Regions from separate parts of the Stenotrophomonas sp. IS26 genome, predicted to be linked through region 2. Evidence: predicted binding sites of a transcription regulator. Region 2 holds the regulator's gene; each other region holds the start of a gene.
The links. The regulator FliA, encoded in region 2, starts transcription of late flagellar genes. The targets are predictions, from matches to a motif close to TAAAGTTTNNCNNNCNNNGGCCGATAA.
Positions count from the first base shown of each region.

Region 1: ACW6W5_RS01030 (GGDEF domain-containing protein) is a predicted target of FliA. The motif match lies at 2,860-2,886, and genes of this name have one in related genera.
Region 3: ACW6W5_RS15350 (HDOD domain-containing protein) is a predicted target of FliA. The motif match lies at 2,182-2,208, and genes of this name have one in related genera.

Region 1 is NZ_JBSZJV010000001.1:241,280-245,588, forward strand. It holds gene ACW6W5_RS01020 (hypothetical protein) at 2-661, opposite strand; gene ACW6W5_RS01025 (RNA polymerase sigma factor) at 672-1,196, opposite strand; gene ACW6W5_RS01030 (GGDEF domain-containing protein) at 1,242-2,804, opposite strand; gene ACW6W5_RS01035 (NAD-dependent epimerase/dehydratase family protein) at 2,937-3,575, shown strand; gene ACW6W5_RS01040 (tryptophan 2,3-dioxygenase) at 3,647-4,309, shown strand, end outside.
Region 2 is NZ_JBSZJV010000002.1:75,171-79,479, forward strand. It holds gene flhF (flagellar biosynthesis protein FlhF) at 1-978, shown strand, start outside; gene ACW6W5_RS02290 (MinD/ParA family ATP-binding protein) at 965-1,852, shown strand; gene ACW6W5_RS02295 (RNA polymerase sigma factor FliA) at 1,849-2,595, shown strand; gene cheY (chemotaxis response regulator CheY) at 2,612-3,004, shown strand; gene ACW6W5_RS02305 (protein phosphatase CheZ) at 3,004-3,618, shown strand; gene ACW6W5_RS02310 (chemotaxis protein CheA) at 3,624-4,309, shown strand, end outside.
Region 3 is NZ_JBSZJV010000021.1:36,334-40,642, reverse strand. It holds gene ACW6W5_RS15355 (phospholipase D family protein) at 1-971, shown strand, start outside; gene ACW6W5_RS15350 (HDOD domain-containing protein) at 973-2,034, opposite strand; gene ACW6W5_RS15345 (Glu/Leu/Phe/Val dehydrogenase dimerization domain-containing protein) at 2,376-3,473, shown strand; gene ACW6W5_RS15340 (S8 family serine peptidase) at 3,554-4,309, opposite strand, start outside.

The sequences.
Region 1 (4,309 bases), on a different contig from region 2:
ATCAGGCCGGCTCCCAGCCGCGCAGGGCCTCCAGCTCGGCGTGTGCGTGGGCCAGCCGGCGGCCGGACAGCGCATCGATCACGCGCTGCAGCCACGGCGAGGCCGGTGCGCGCTGGGCCCAGCGGCGGGCAAGGATCAAGGCGGCCAGCATGGCCAGCGTCCCCGCGCCCAGCGAGGCGAGCAGCCACGGCGCGGCAAAGGCGCCCAGATCCACGCCCCAGGCCTGCCAGGCCACCAGCACCGGCACGGCCAACCATAGCCAGCACCACGGCAGGCCGAGCAGCAGCTCGGTCAGCGCGGTGTGGCGACGCAGCGCGGCCAGCTGCTGCGATTGCGCCAGCACCGTCTGCGTCGGCTGCAACTGCCGGCGGCGATGCAGGCGGGTGATGCTGGCGATGATCACCGCGATGCAATAGGCATGCAGCGCCACCGCGCTGAGCATCACCGCCAACGGAGGTTGCTGCCACCACTGGCTGCCGCAGTACACCGCCACGGCCAGCCAGACCACCAGTTGCAGCCCCTGCCACAGGCTGAAGAGGCCGAGCTGGCGTTGAACGCTGCGTTGCCGATGGCTGCGCCACGCTTCCAGCGCGAAGGTTTCCTGCGCATCGGTGGGGGTGCCGACGCTGTTCCACAGGTGCTTGAGGTCATCCGGTTGCATGGCGGGGCTCTCAGTCGGTGGGGTTCAGGCGCGTGCGCAGTTGCTGGCGCAGGCGGTGCAGGCGGGTGGAGACGTTGGCGACGCTGATGCCCAGCACCTCGGCGATCTGCCGGTGGTCGTGATCGTCCAGGTGCAGCAGCATCAGGGCACGGTCCAGTGGCGGCAGCGCATGGATGGCCACCTCCAGCTGATGCAGGGCATGGCGTTGCTCGGGGGGTGCACGGTCGTCCGCGGCGGGCAGGTCGTCGGCCAGCGCGGCGTGGTGGCGCTGCCGATGCTGCTGCCGGCGCCATTGCGAGATCGCCACGTTGAGCGCAAGCCGGTACAGCCAGGTCGAGAAGCGCGCCCGCGCCGGGTCGAATTCCTCGAATGCCGCCCATGCCTGCACGCTGATCTCCTGGACCAGATCGAGCCGATCCTCAGGGTGGCGGCAATAGCCGCGCGCCACCTTCAGCACGATGCCGCGGTGCTGCTCCAGCAGCGCGGCGAAGCGCGGGCGCAGATCAATGTCGGTAGCGGGCCGTGTCATGTCCATACCCGGGTGATTCGCGCCGGTGCGCGGAATATCACAGGCGCGGGCTCAGCGCGGTGGCTCGGCCGCCAGTACGCGGTTCTTGCCGACCCGCTTGGCCGCATACAGCGACGCATCGGCACGCCGCAGCAGCGCCTCGGCTGGCTCGCCCGGCTGCCATTGCGCCAGCCCGGCGCTGAAATGCACCGGCACGCGCTGTTCGTCCAACGGCAGCGGCCGCTGCGCCAACGAACGCTGCAGCCGAAGCAGGGTGGACATGCTGTCCGCTGCAGGTGTTTCCGGCAGCAGCAGGACGAACTCATCGCCGCCGAGCCGGGCGATGGCATCGCTGCTGCGCAGGTGCAGCTGGCAGACGGTCACCAGGTGGCGAAGCACCGCATCGCCACCGGCATGGCCATGCAGGGTATTGGTCTGATGGAAATCGTCCAGGTCCAGCAGGGCCAGCGCCAGCGGATGGCCGTGGCGGGCGGCACGCGCCAGTTCGCGCTCCAGCAGCTCATCCAGACCGCGGCGGTTGAGCGCACCGGTCAGCGGATCGGTCCGGATCAACCCGGAGACCTCGCGCAGCTCCTGCTCCAGCTCGGCGATGCGCTGTTCGGCCTGTTCCACTTCACGGCGTGCATTGCCCAGGTGGTCGCGCGCCTGCAGGGCCTGATCCTGCACCCGGCCGGTGTCCTGCAGCACGTCCTGCAGCAACTGGTTGAGGTCGGCGATGCTGCGCGCTTCCTTCAGGGCCAGCGCGTAGCTGCTGATCCGGTCATGGTATTCGCCCGTGCTCACCGCCATGCCGTCCAGGCGCTCGATGAAGCCCCCCATGACGTTCTTCATCGCCGCCTTGGATTCGACGATGCCCTGCTTGAGCAGCCCCTGCTTGTAGATCACCTCGCGCAGGTTGGCGCGCGCCTGTTCGACCGAATCGCGATCCAGCGGGCCGCCGATCAGCGAACGCACCGCGTGGACCTGGCCGTGCAGCCAGCTGCTGTCATCGAGCAGCTCGCTGATATTGTCCAGCAGCAGATCGAACAGGCTCAGCAGCAGCTCCTGCTGTTCCTGCCAGCCATCGCTGCGCACGCCGATCTGGTGCGAGAGCTCGCGCAGCCGTTGTTCGATCGGCTGCAGCGGCTGGCCGGGATGCCAGTGGCGCAGTTCACCGGCCAGCTGCACCGGCTCCTCGCGCAGCTCGGGCATGTTCTGCAGCAGGCTGGCCACGGTCACCCCGACGGTATGCCGCAGCAGCTCGCGCAGGCGCAGGCTGTCGGGCTGGCCATCCGGGGTTTCCTGTTCGATGGTGCGGATGTACTTGTCGATCAGCTGGCGCATCGCGCGGCCATAGCTGACCCAATCCGCGCTGCGCTGCGCCGACTGCAGGCGCAGGCCCATGTCGCCCAGCTCGCCGGGCAGGGTGGACATGCCATTGGCGAACGCGGCCAGCAGCGGCTCGGGCGCATCGATGCCGGCGAACAACCGTTGCAGCATCGCGCTGCTGCCCCCCTTGGGGCCGGGCGCCGGCTCGCTGGCGGCCTCCACCCCTGTGCCCACGCTCTGCCGCCGCGACAGCAGCCGCCCGACGGCGGTGCCGGGGCTGGGGGGAGCGTCGTGCGGGTCCGTCATGCGGCAGATCCTTGCAGGGCACGGCCGGAGCCGGAGCGGTGGAGAGGTGGGAACAGTATCGGCGCAGTGGGGCCGGCCTTGAACCGGTCATGCATGGCAGGATGGTAAGCACGGCGACGGCAGGAGAGTGCGATGAAGGTGATGCTGGTGGGGGCGACCGGACTGGTCGGCAGTCATGTGCTGCGGCAACTACTGGACGACCCCCGTTGCGATGCGGTGATCGCCCCGACCCGCCGCGCGCTGGATACCACGGATGCAGCGCTGCTCAACCCGGTGGTGGACTTCGCACAGTTGCCGGGCGAGGCCGACTGGTGGGCGGTGGATGCCGTGATCTGCGCGCTCGGTACGACGATCAAACAGGCCGGCAGCCAGGAGGCGTTCGCACGGGTCGACCATGATTTTCCGCTGGCCGTGGCACAGCAGGCACGCGCCCGCGGCGCGCATGCCTTCGCGTTGAACTCGGCGATGGGCGCCGATGCGGGCGCGCGGCTCTTCTACAACCAGGTCAAAGGCCGGCTGGAGCAGGACCTGCGGGAGCTGGGCTACCCGTCGCTGACCCTGGTCCGGCCCGGACTGATCGGCGGCGAACGTGCCGAGCGGCGTACCGGCGAGCATCTGGCCAGCGTGGTGCTGGGGGTGCTCGGTCCGGTCCTGCCGCGCGCCTGGCGGATCAATCCGGCCGGGACGATTGCCGCCGCGCTGGTCGAGGCGGCGTTGGTGCCGACGCCCGGCGTCAGGATCGTGGGTTCGGCCGATCTGGCGGCGCGCTGAGCCGCTGACGGCCGGATGCGCGGCCCCCCGGCCACTGCGCTACCCTTTCAGCCCCTTTAGCGGTCCCTGCCATGTCCGTCGACAAGAACCAACGCGATCTCGAAGCTGGTATCCACACCGATCTGGAGGGGCGGCTGACCTACGGCGGCTACCTGCGCCTGGATCAGCTGCTGTCGGCCCAGCAGCCGCTGTCCAACCCGCCGCACCACGACGAAATGCTGTTCATCATCCAGCACCAGACCTCCGAGCTGTGGCTGAAGCTGCTGGCACACGAGCTGCGCGCGGCGATCGGCTTCCTGCAGCGCGACGAGGTCTGGCAGTGCCGCAAGGTGCTGGCGCGCAGCAAGCAGGTGCTGCGCCAGCTGACCGAGCAGTGGTCGGTGCTGGAGACGCTGACCCCTTCGGAGTACATGGGTTTCCGCGATGTGCTGGGCCCGTCCTCGGGCTTCCAGTCGCTGCAGTACCGCTACATCGAGTTCCTGCTGGGCAACAAGAACGCGCAGATGCTGCAGGTGTTCTCGCATGACCCGGCCGGCCAGGCCCAGCTGCAGGAGGTGCTTGATGCCCCCAGCCTGTACGAGGAGTTCCTGCGCTACCTGGCCCGCTTCGGCCATCCGGTCCCGGCCGGCTATCAGGGGCGGGACTGGCAGCAGCCGCACGTGGCCGACGATGCGCTGCACCCGGTGTTCGAGCGGATCTACCAGAACACCGACCGTTTCTGGCGTGAGTACGCG
Region 2 (4,309 bases):
GTCATCGCCGCCGCCAATGAACCGGCACCGGTCGTGGCCAGCGTGCCGGAGCTGACGGTCATCCAGCGCGATGACGAAGAAATCCGCCAGCTGCGCCATGAAGTGGCCGGCATGCGCCATGTCATCGAGCGCGAGATGCACCGCTTCACCGATGAGCGCCTGCGCGGCTCGCCGGTGCGCGCCGTCGCGCTGGACCTGATGGACGAATACGGCTTCGACGCCGGCATCAGCCGCGACGTGGCCATGCAGATTCCGCTGGATACCGAAGCCCACCGTGGTCGCGGCCTGATGCTCGGCCTGCTCTCCAAGAAGCTGCCGATCGCCCCGGTCGATCCGCTGGAAGCCGGCGGCGTGATCGCCCTGGTCGGCCCCACCGGCGCCGGCAAGACCACCACCATCGCCAAGCTGGCCTCGCGTTTCGCCGAGGCGCATGCCGCCCGCGATGTCGCCCTGGTCACCACCGATACCGGCCGCATCGGCGCCCGCGAGCAGCTGTACGGCTTCGGCCGCCAGCTCGGCATCGCCGTCCACGAGGCCAGCAGCGGCAGCGATCTGAACCAGCTGCTGGAACGCCTGAAGGACTACAAGCTGGTCCTGATCGACACCGCCGGCCTGGGCCCGCGCGACCGCGCCCTGGCGGCCCAGCTGCAGTGGCTGCGTGCCGCCGAGCAGATCCGCACCCTGCTGGTGCTGCCGGCCAACACCAGCTTCGGCGACATGGACGAGGTGGTCCGCCGCTTCAGCGCCGCCAACCCGCAGGGCGTGGTGCTGAGCAAGCTGGACGAAACCGGCCGCTTCGGTACCGCCCTGTCGGTGGCCGTGGATCACCGCCTGCCGATCACCTGGGTCACCGATGGCCAGGACGTTCCTGAAGACCTGCACCGTGCCAGTGCGGCCAATCTTGTACTTCGCCTTGAAGATTTGCGCCGCGCGGCCGATATGCCCTGCAACCCGGAGTTGAACCATGCCGTCGCGTGAGTACGCCAAGCTGACCAAGACCTTCCCGTTGTCGGCTACCCGAAGCCAGCCGCTGGGCCCGGTCCGCACCATCGCCGTCACCGGCGGCAAGGGCGGCGTGGGCAAAACGAACGTTTCGGCCAATCTGGCCGTGGCGCTGGCGGACATGGGCAAGCGCACGCTGCTGCTGGATGCCGACCTCGGCCTGGCCAACATCGACGTGATCCTCGGCCTGCAGCCGAAGGTGACCCTGGCCGACCTCGTCGCCGGGCGCTGCACGCTTGAAGAAGTGATCATGGAAGGCCCCGGCGGCGTGCTGGTGGTCCCGGCCGCCTCCGGTCGCCGCCACATGGCCGAGCTGCAGCCGGCCGAGCACGTCGGCCTGGTCAACGTGTTCTCCGAGCTCGAGCGCGAGCTGGACATCATGATCGTGGATACCGCCGCCGGCATCACCGATGGCGTGCTGACCTTCTGCCAGGCCGCACAGGACACCGTGGTGGTGGTCTGCGATGAGCCGGCCTCGATCACCGACGCCTACGCGCTGATCAAGGTCCTCTCGCGCGAGCGCGGCGTGGACCGGATCCAGGTGGTGGCCAACATGGTGCGCGACCCGAACGAAGGCCGCGTGCTGTACGAAAAGCTGAGCCGCGTCTGCGAGAAGTTCCTCGCCGATGTCTCGCTGAACTACCTGGGCTGCGTGCCGCAGGATGACTGGCTGCGCCTGTCGGTGCAGCGCCAGCAGCCGGTGGTGAAGGCCTACCCGTCCAGCCCGGCCGCCCTGGCGCTGACCGAGATCGCGCGCCGCACCGCCCGCTGGCAGGCCCCGACCGAGCCGCGTGGGGGGGTCGAATTCTTCCTGGAACGCATCCTCAAGCAACGCGGGGTGACGGTATGAAGGGCGCAGCACAATACAAAGAAGTCCAGCGGACCGCGGCCAACGAGTGCATTGCCCAGCACTCGGATCTGGTCCGCCGCATCGCCCACCATCTGGCGGCACGTCTGCCAGCCAGCGTGGAGGTCGACGACCTGATCCAGGCCGGCATGATGGGCCTGATCGAGGCCTCGCGCAGCTACGACGCCGACCAGGGCGCCTCGTTCGAAACCTACGCCTCGATCCGCATCCGCGGTTCGATGATCGATGAAATCCGCCGTGGCGACTGGGTGCCGCGCTCGGTGCACCGCCGCGCCCGCGATGCCGCCGCGACCATCCGTCGCCTCGAGCAGAGCACCGGCCGTGCCGCCAGCGCCACCGAAGTGGCCGCCGCGATGGACATGCCGCTGCCGGATTACCTGCGCCTGATGGAAGACGCCTCGCGGGGCCAGGTGCTGAGCCTGGAATCGCGGATCGAGGACCAGGGCGAACTGGACACCGTCGCCCAGGGCGGCCCGACCCCGCAGCAGGTGCTGGAACGCGGCGAGTTCGGGCGTGAGCTGGGCAACGCGATCGGCCTGCTGCCCGAGCGCGAACAGCTGGTGCTGTCGCTGTACTACGAGCAGGAACTGAACCTGAAAGAGATCGGCGCCGTGTTGGGTGTCAGCGAATCGCGCGTGTGCCAGATCCATGGCCAGGCCGTGCTGCGCCTGCGGGGCCGGCTGAAGATCTTCGAGGCGGCAGACGCCGGCCTCGAGAACCATTGAAATCGAGGAAAGTGCTTTGAACAAGAACATGCGTATCCTGATCGTCGACGACTTCTCGACCATGCGTCGTATCGTCAAGAACCTGCTGGGCGATCTGGGCTTCACCAATACGGCCGAAGCCGAGGACGGGCATGCCGCGCTGGCGCTGTTGCAGAGCCAGCCGTTCGATTTCGTGGTCACCGACTGGAACATGCCGGTCATGACCGGCATCGACCTGCTCAAGGCCGTGCGTGCCGACGCCAAGCTCAAGACGCTGCCGGTGCTGATGGTGACCGCGGAAGCCAAGCGCGAGCAGATCATTGAAGCGGCGCAGGCCGGCGTGAACGGGTACATCATCAAGCCGTTCACCGCCCAGACCCTGGAAGAAAAGCTCGGCAAGATCTTCGAACGCCTGGCGGCGAGCGCCTGATGGAAACCCTGAGCGACAAATCCGCGCTGGTGCAGCGCCTGCAGGATGCCCTGGCCGCGCTGGAAAGCGGTGACGAAGCCGGTTGGCGCCGGGAAATCGACGCCCTCGCCGCGCTGCGCACGCAGCCGATGATGGCCGGCCTGAACCGCCTGGCCCGCGAGCTCGGCCAGGCCTTGGGCGAACTGCCCAGCCTGCCCAGCGAAGCCGGCGAGCTGGATGACGCCTGCGCGCGCCTGGACCACGTGGTGGCGATGACCGAACAGGCCACCCACCGCACGCTGGACCTGGCCGAAGAATGTCGCTCGCTCACCGAACAGCTGCGCGCCAACGGGTTGACGCCCGACCAGGGCCAGCAACTGGACCGGATCCGCCACAACCTCACCGAAATCGCGCTGACCCAGAGCTACCAGGACCTGACCGGGCAGATCATCCGCCGCGTGGTCGGGATCGTGCGTCGCGTGCATGAGGGCTTCGGTGCGCTCGGCCTGCCCCCGCAGGAAGACGAGAACAAGCGCGACAACAACGGCCTGGCCGGCCCGGCCCTGAAGGGCCTGGATCGCCATGCGGTGTCACAGAACGACGCCGACGACCTGCTCTCGGACCTGGGACTGTAACGATCATGAGTGCTGTGCCAGACGATATCGCTGCCGACTTCATCCTCGAGGCCCAGGAAATCCTGGATCGCCTCGGCGAACAGCTGGTGTCGCTGGAGCAGGCGCCCCAGGATGCCGACCAGCTCAACGCCGTGTTCCGTGGCTTCCACACGCTCAAGGGCGGTGCCGGCTTCCTCGGCATCCAGGCGATGGTCGAGCTGTGCCACGCCGCCGAGGAAACCCTCGGCATGGCCCGCTCCGGCCAGGCCACGCTGCAGGCCCACCACTTCGATGCGGCCCAGCAATCGCTGGATTACCTGCAGTCGATGCTGGATTCGGTCTCGGCCGGGACCGAGCCGGGCTACGCCCCGCCGGAGCTGATCGCCCAGTTCGACGTCAGCGGGCCGGCCACGCCGGCGCCGGCGGCCGCCACCACGGCCAGCGGCGGCGAGATGATCACCGATGATGAGTTCGAGGCGCTGCTCGACCAGTTGCATGGCGGTGCCGCACCGACCGCCATCGCGGCCCCGAAGAAAGATGACGGCCTGATCGGCGAGGACGAGTTCGAAGCCCTGCTGGACCAGCTGCACGGTGGCGCTGTTCCCGGCGCCAAGGCCGGTGCCGCCGCGCCGGTGGCTGCACCGCGGGCCGTGGCTGCGCCGGCCGCACCGGGCGCCAAGCCGGCCCCGGCCAAACCGGTCGCCGAAGCCGA
Region 3 (4,309 bases), on a different contig from region 2:
TCGGCGAGGAGTATTTCAGCGCACGCCCGGATGTGAACTTCCGCGACCTGGACCTGCTGGTGGCCGGCGAAGCGGTGCAGCAGGCCAATACGATCTTCGACGAGTACTGGAACAGCGATACCGCCGTACCGATCCGTGCGCTGGCGTTCTACACCGAACCGCAGCTGCGCCTGCTGATCCGCGAAAGCGAGCACGAAGCGCGCCTGGACAGTGCCAAGCCCTATCTGGAACGCGTGGCGCGCTCGCAGGCGGAGAAATCGTATTACCGCGATGCGCTGGATCTGCACTGGTCAAACCACGTGGCCATCGCCTCGGACCCGCCGATGAAGCACCGCCGCGACGATCAGGCCGGCTGGCTGGTGACGCGCCTGGTGCAGGAGCTGCAGAGCACGCAGCACAAAGCCTTGCTGATCTCGCCCTACTTCGTGCCCGGCGAGGAGGGCGCCGAGGGGCTGGGCGCGATGGTGGCGCGTGGCGCGCAGGTCGGGGTGATCACCAACTCCCTGGCCGCCAATGACGTGGCCGCCGTGCACAGCGGTTACATGCACTACCGGGCACCGTTGCTGCGCAGTGGCGTGCAGCTGTACGAGCTCAAATCGCGCGGCAACGTTGATGGCGGCGGCCTGTTCGGCAGCAGTGGCGCCAGCCTGCATACCAAGGCCTTCATGATCGACGACCAGCGCGGCTTCGTCGGCTCGTTCAATCTGGACCCACGCTCGGCGTATCTGAACACCGAGATGGGCGTGCTGTTCAACGATCCGGTCCTGGCCGCGCAGCTGCGCGGGGAATACCTGCGCCTGGCCAGCCCACGCCAGAGCTACTGGGTGGCCCTGGGACCGGACGGCGACGTGCGTTGGCTGGAGCGTGATGCGCAGCCGCCGCATTGGCTGTACACCGAACCCGATGCCGGGTTCTGGCTGCGGGCCAGCGCGCGCGCGATCAGCTGGCTGCCGCTGGAGTCGCAGCTCTAGCTCAGCCGGCCTGGGCCACGTCCAGCTCGGCCTCTTCGCCCTCCAGCGTTTCCACGGCCCGCCCGTGCACGCGCCGCCAGATCCAGTGCAGTGCATGCGGCGGCGTGTCGTCCAGTTGCTCCAGCAACGCCAGCGCCTGGACCTGACCGATCTGGCCATGGCGGCACAGCAGGCTGGCCGCCGCCGCCGCACGCGCAAAGCGCAGGCTGGCCGCCAATCCACTGCCACTCTGGCGGATCAAGGCATCGTGCACGGCCTTGGGCAGCTCCCATGCCGCGGCGATGCGGCTGGCCACCGGCAGGGTCCAACTGTCGAGAAGATCGGCCGCCAGCGCGCGCGGCGGGGCGGCGAGCGCCTGTTGCGTGCAGGCATCGAGCAGATGGCGCATCACCAGCGCTGCGCCCAGGCCCTGGGTCAGGCCCAGCCACTGCGCGGCGAAGCCATCTTCATGGGTCACGGTGCGTGCGTGGTCGGCGGCAGCGCGCGAGGCCAGCAGCGCATGCTCCCAGATCACCGCGCTGAACTGCGGAAAGGCATCGCACTGCAGCTGCATCACCGGCTGCACCAGCACCGCGCTGATGATCTGGCGGATGCCATCGGTACCGACCAGGGTGACCGCACGTTGCAGGGTCTCCACCGGGCGTGCCTGCACCCGGTAGACCGGGCTGTTGGCGATGCGCAGCAGATTGCCGGTCAACACCGGGTCCTGGCTGATGATCGCGGCCATTGCGCGCGCCGAGGCGTCGCTGTCGTTGACGGTCTGGATCAGCTGCGGCAGCAGTTGCGGACGGCGGGGCAGGTGTTTGGCCGACCAGTCCCGCGCCAGCAGCGACGCGGTGACGGCATCACGCAGTTCAACGGTGCGCGGGGCCGCCGCGTCGGCGGCATCGCCACTGCGCGGCACCAGTGCCAGCGTATGCAGCCCGGCCTGCAGCACCCCCACCGGATCGGTACCCGGCGCTACCGGGGCGACCGGCAACGCCGCGGCCCGCCCGTGCGTGGCGGCGCCACGCGCCATCGACCGGGCCACCACGGCACGCCGGTGACCGAGCACAGCGGCCATGCCAAGCAGCGCCAGCACAGCGGCGCCGACAACCATCGCGCCGTTCATGCCCATGGCCCTGGACGCGCCGGGTCCCGCACTTGCCTTGTTGCGACTGCGCCCACGTGATCCTTCCTGCGATGACCGGCCATCCACACCGTTGCCACGGCATCGGCCTGCGCTTCAGCAACTTTAATGGCCGTGGTGCGCAAGACCCCTGACAACACCGTCCGTCGGAATGCACTAGAATGGCGCCGCGCGACCCGTCCGAGACCCGACGACGTCGCTTTTTTTGTTTTACAACCCACCTTTTGCTGGCGCGTTCGCCGCTGTTCGCCACCGTTCGCACCATCGGAGCCACCATGTTATTTGAAACCCTCGAAACCACCGGTCACGAACAAGTGGTGTTCTGCCACAGCCGCGACGCCGGTCTGAGGGCGATCATCGCCATCCACAACACCACCCTCGGCCCGGCCCTGGGCGGTGTGCGCATGCGTCCCTACGCCAGCACCGACGAGGCCTTGGCCGATGCGCTGCGCCTGAGCCGCACCATGACCTACAAGAACGCCCTGGCCGGCCTCAACGTGGGTGGTGGCAAGGCGGTGATCATCGGTGACCCCAAGCGCGACAAGACTGAAGTGCTGTTCCGCGCTTTTGGCCGTTATGTCGATTCGCTGGGTGGCCGCTACATCACCGCCGAGGACGTCGGCACCGATGTCAACGACATGGAAAATATCTACCTGGAGAGCGAGTACGTCACCGGCGTACACCAGGTGCACGGCGGCTCCGGCGACCCGGCACCGTTCACCGCGTACGGCGCGCTGCAGGCGCTGATGGCATCGATGCAGCACAAGCTGGGCCATGAGGAAGTGGGCAAGGCCAGCATCGCGGTGCAGGGCCTGGGCCATATCGGCATGGAACTGGTGAAGCTGCTGCGCGATCGTGGCGCCAAGCTGTACGTCAGCGACCTGGACAGCACGCGCGTGGACCGCGCTGTCACCGAATACGGTGCGGAGGCGGTCAAGCCGGAAGACATCTACGACGTCAACGCCGACATCTTCGCGCCCTGCGCGCTGGAAGGCGCGATCAATCCGGATACCCTGCCGCGCCTGAAGTGCAAGATCGTCTGTGGTACCGCCAACAACCAGCTCTCCAGCCTGGAGGTCGGCGACGAGCTGCACGCGCGCGGCATCCTCTACGCACCGGATTACGCGGTCAACGCCGGGGGCGTCATGAACGTCTCGCTGGAGATCGACGGCTACAACCGTGAGCGCGCGATGCGCCTGATCCGCAGCATCTACCACAACCTCGGCCGCATCTTCGCGCTGTCGCAGAGCGAGGGCATCGCCCCGCAGCGCGCCGCCGACCAGATCGCCGAATCGCGCATCCTGTCGATCGGCAAGCTGAAGATGCCGCTGGGCCGGAGCACGCCGCGCCGGGGCAGCCTGCGCGGCAACTGAGCCGTTGCGCTGACAAACCAAGAGGGCGCGATCATCGATCGCGCCCTCTTTTTTTTCGTGCGTCGCGGCCAGGCCCGCGTTTAGAACCCAGCCGAATAGCGCACCTGCACCTGACGCAGATCGCCGCGCGGCCCAAAGCGCTGGTCGTACCCGAACGCCAGTCGGCTGTTGCGGCTCAACCACGACTCCAGCGAGAGCCCGAACAACCCGCCCGAGCGGGCCGGCTGCAACCCTGCTACCGGCGCCCAGGCCTCGACGCCGACGAAGCTGGCGTCCAAGGCCAGGCCGTCGCTGGACAAATGCTGCTGCCATTCGGCATAGCCGCGCAGCGACCAGCCGCCCCAGCGCCGCTCGGCGCGCAGGCCGGCCAACGCCTGACTGCGCGTACTCACGGCATCGCGCGCGCGCAGCCCAAAGCCCATGCCGCCTGTTTCACTGAAACCATCGCTGTCCACCCGGGCGTACTCGGCGCCCAGGTAAGGCGTCAGCGAGGCAGTGGCACTGCCGAAACGGTAGCCCGACTCCACGCTGGCCGCGCTGAAGCTGCCGCCATAGCGCGTATTGACGCCGTACTGCCCGGCACCGAGCAGCAACTGGCGATCGATCTCACGGGTGAACTGGCCGGCGCCGATCTGGCCCATCGCATACGCGCGGCCCGTGCCCCAGCCGGCATACACCTGCGCCTGCGACTGACGGTCGCGACCACGGTCACTGCCCCACGCGCGGCTGCCGTAGCTGCGCGTTTCACCGAATGCGAAACCGAGCATGCCGTGGCTGCCCAATGCCATGTCCTGGCCCATCATCCAGCCGCGGGTCGCCACGCCGTTGCCGGCGAA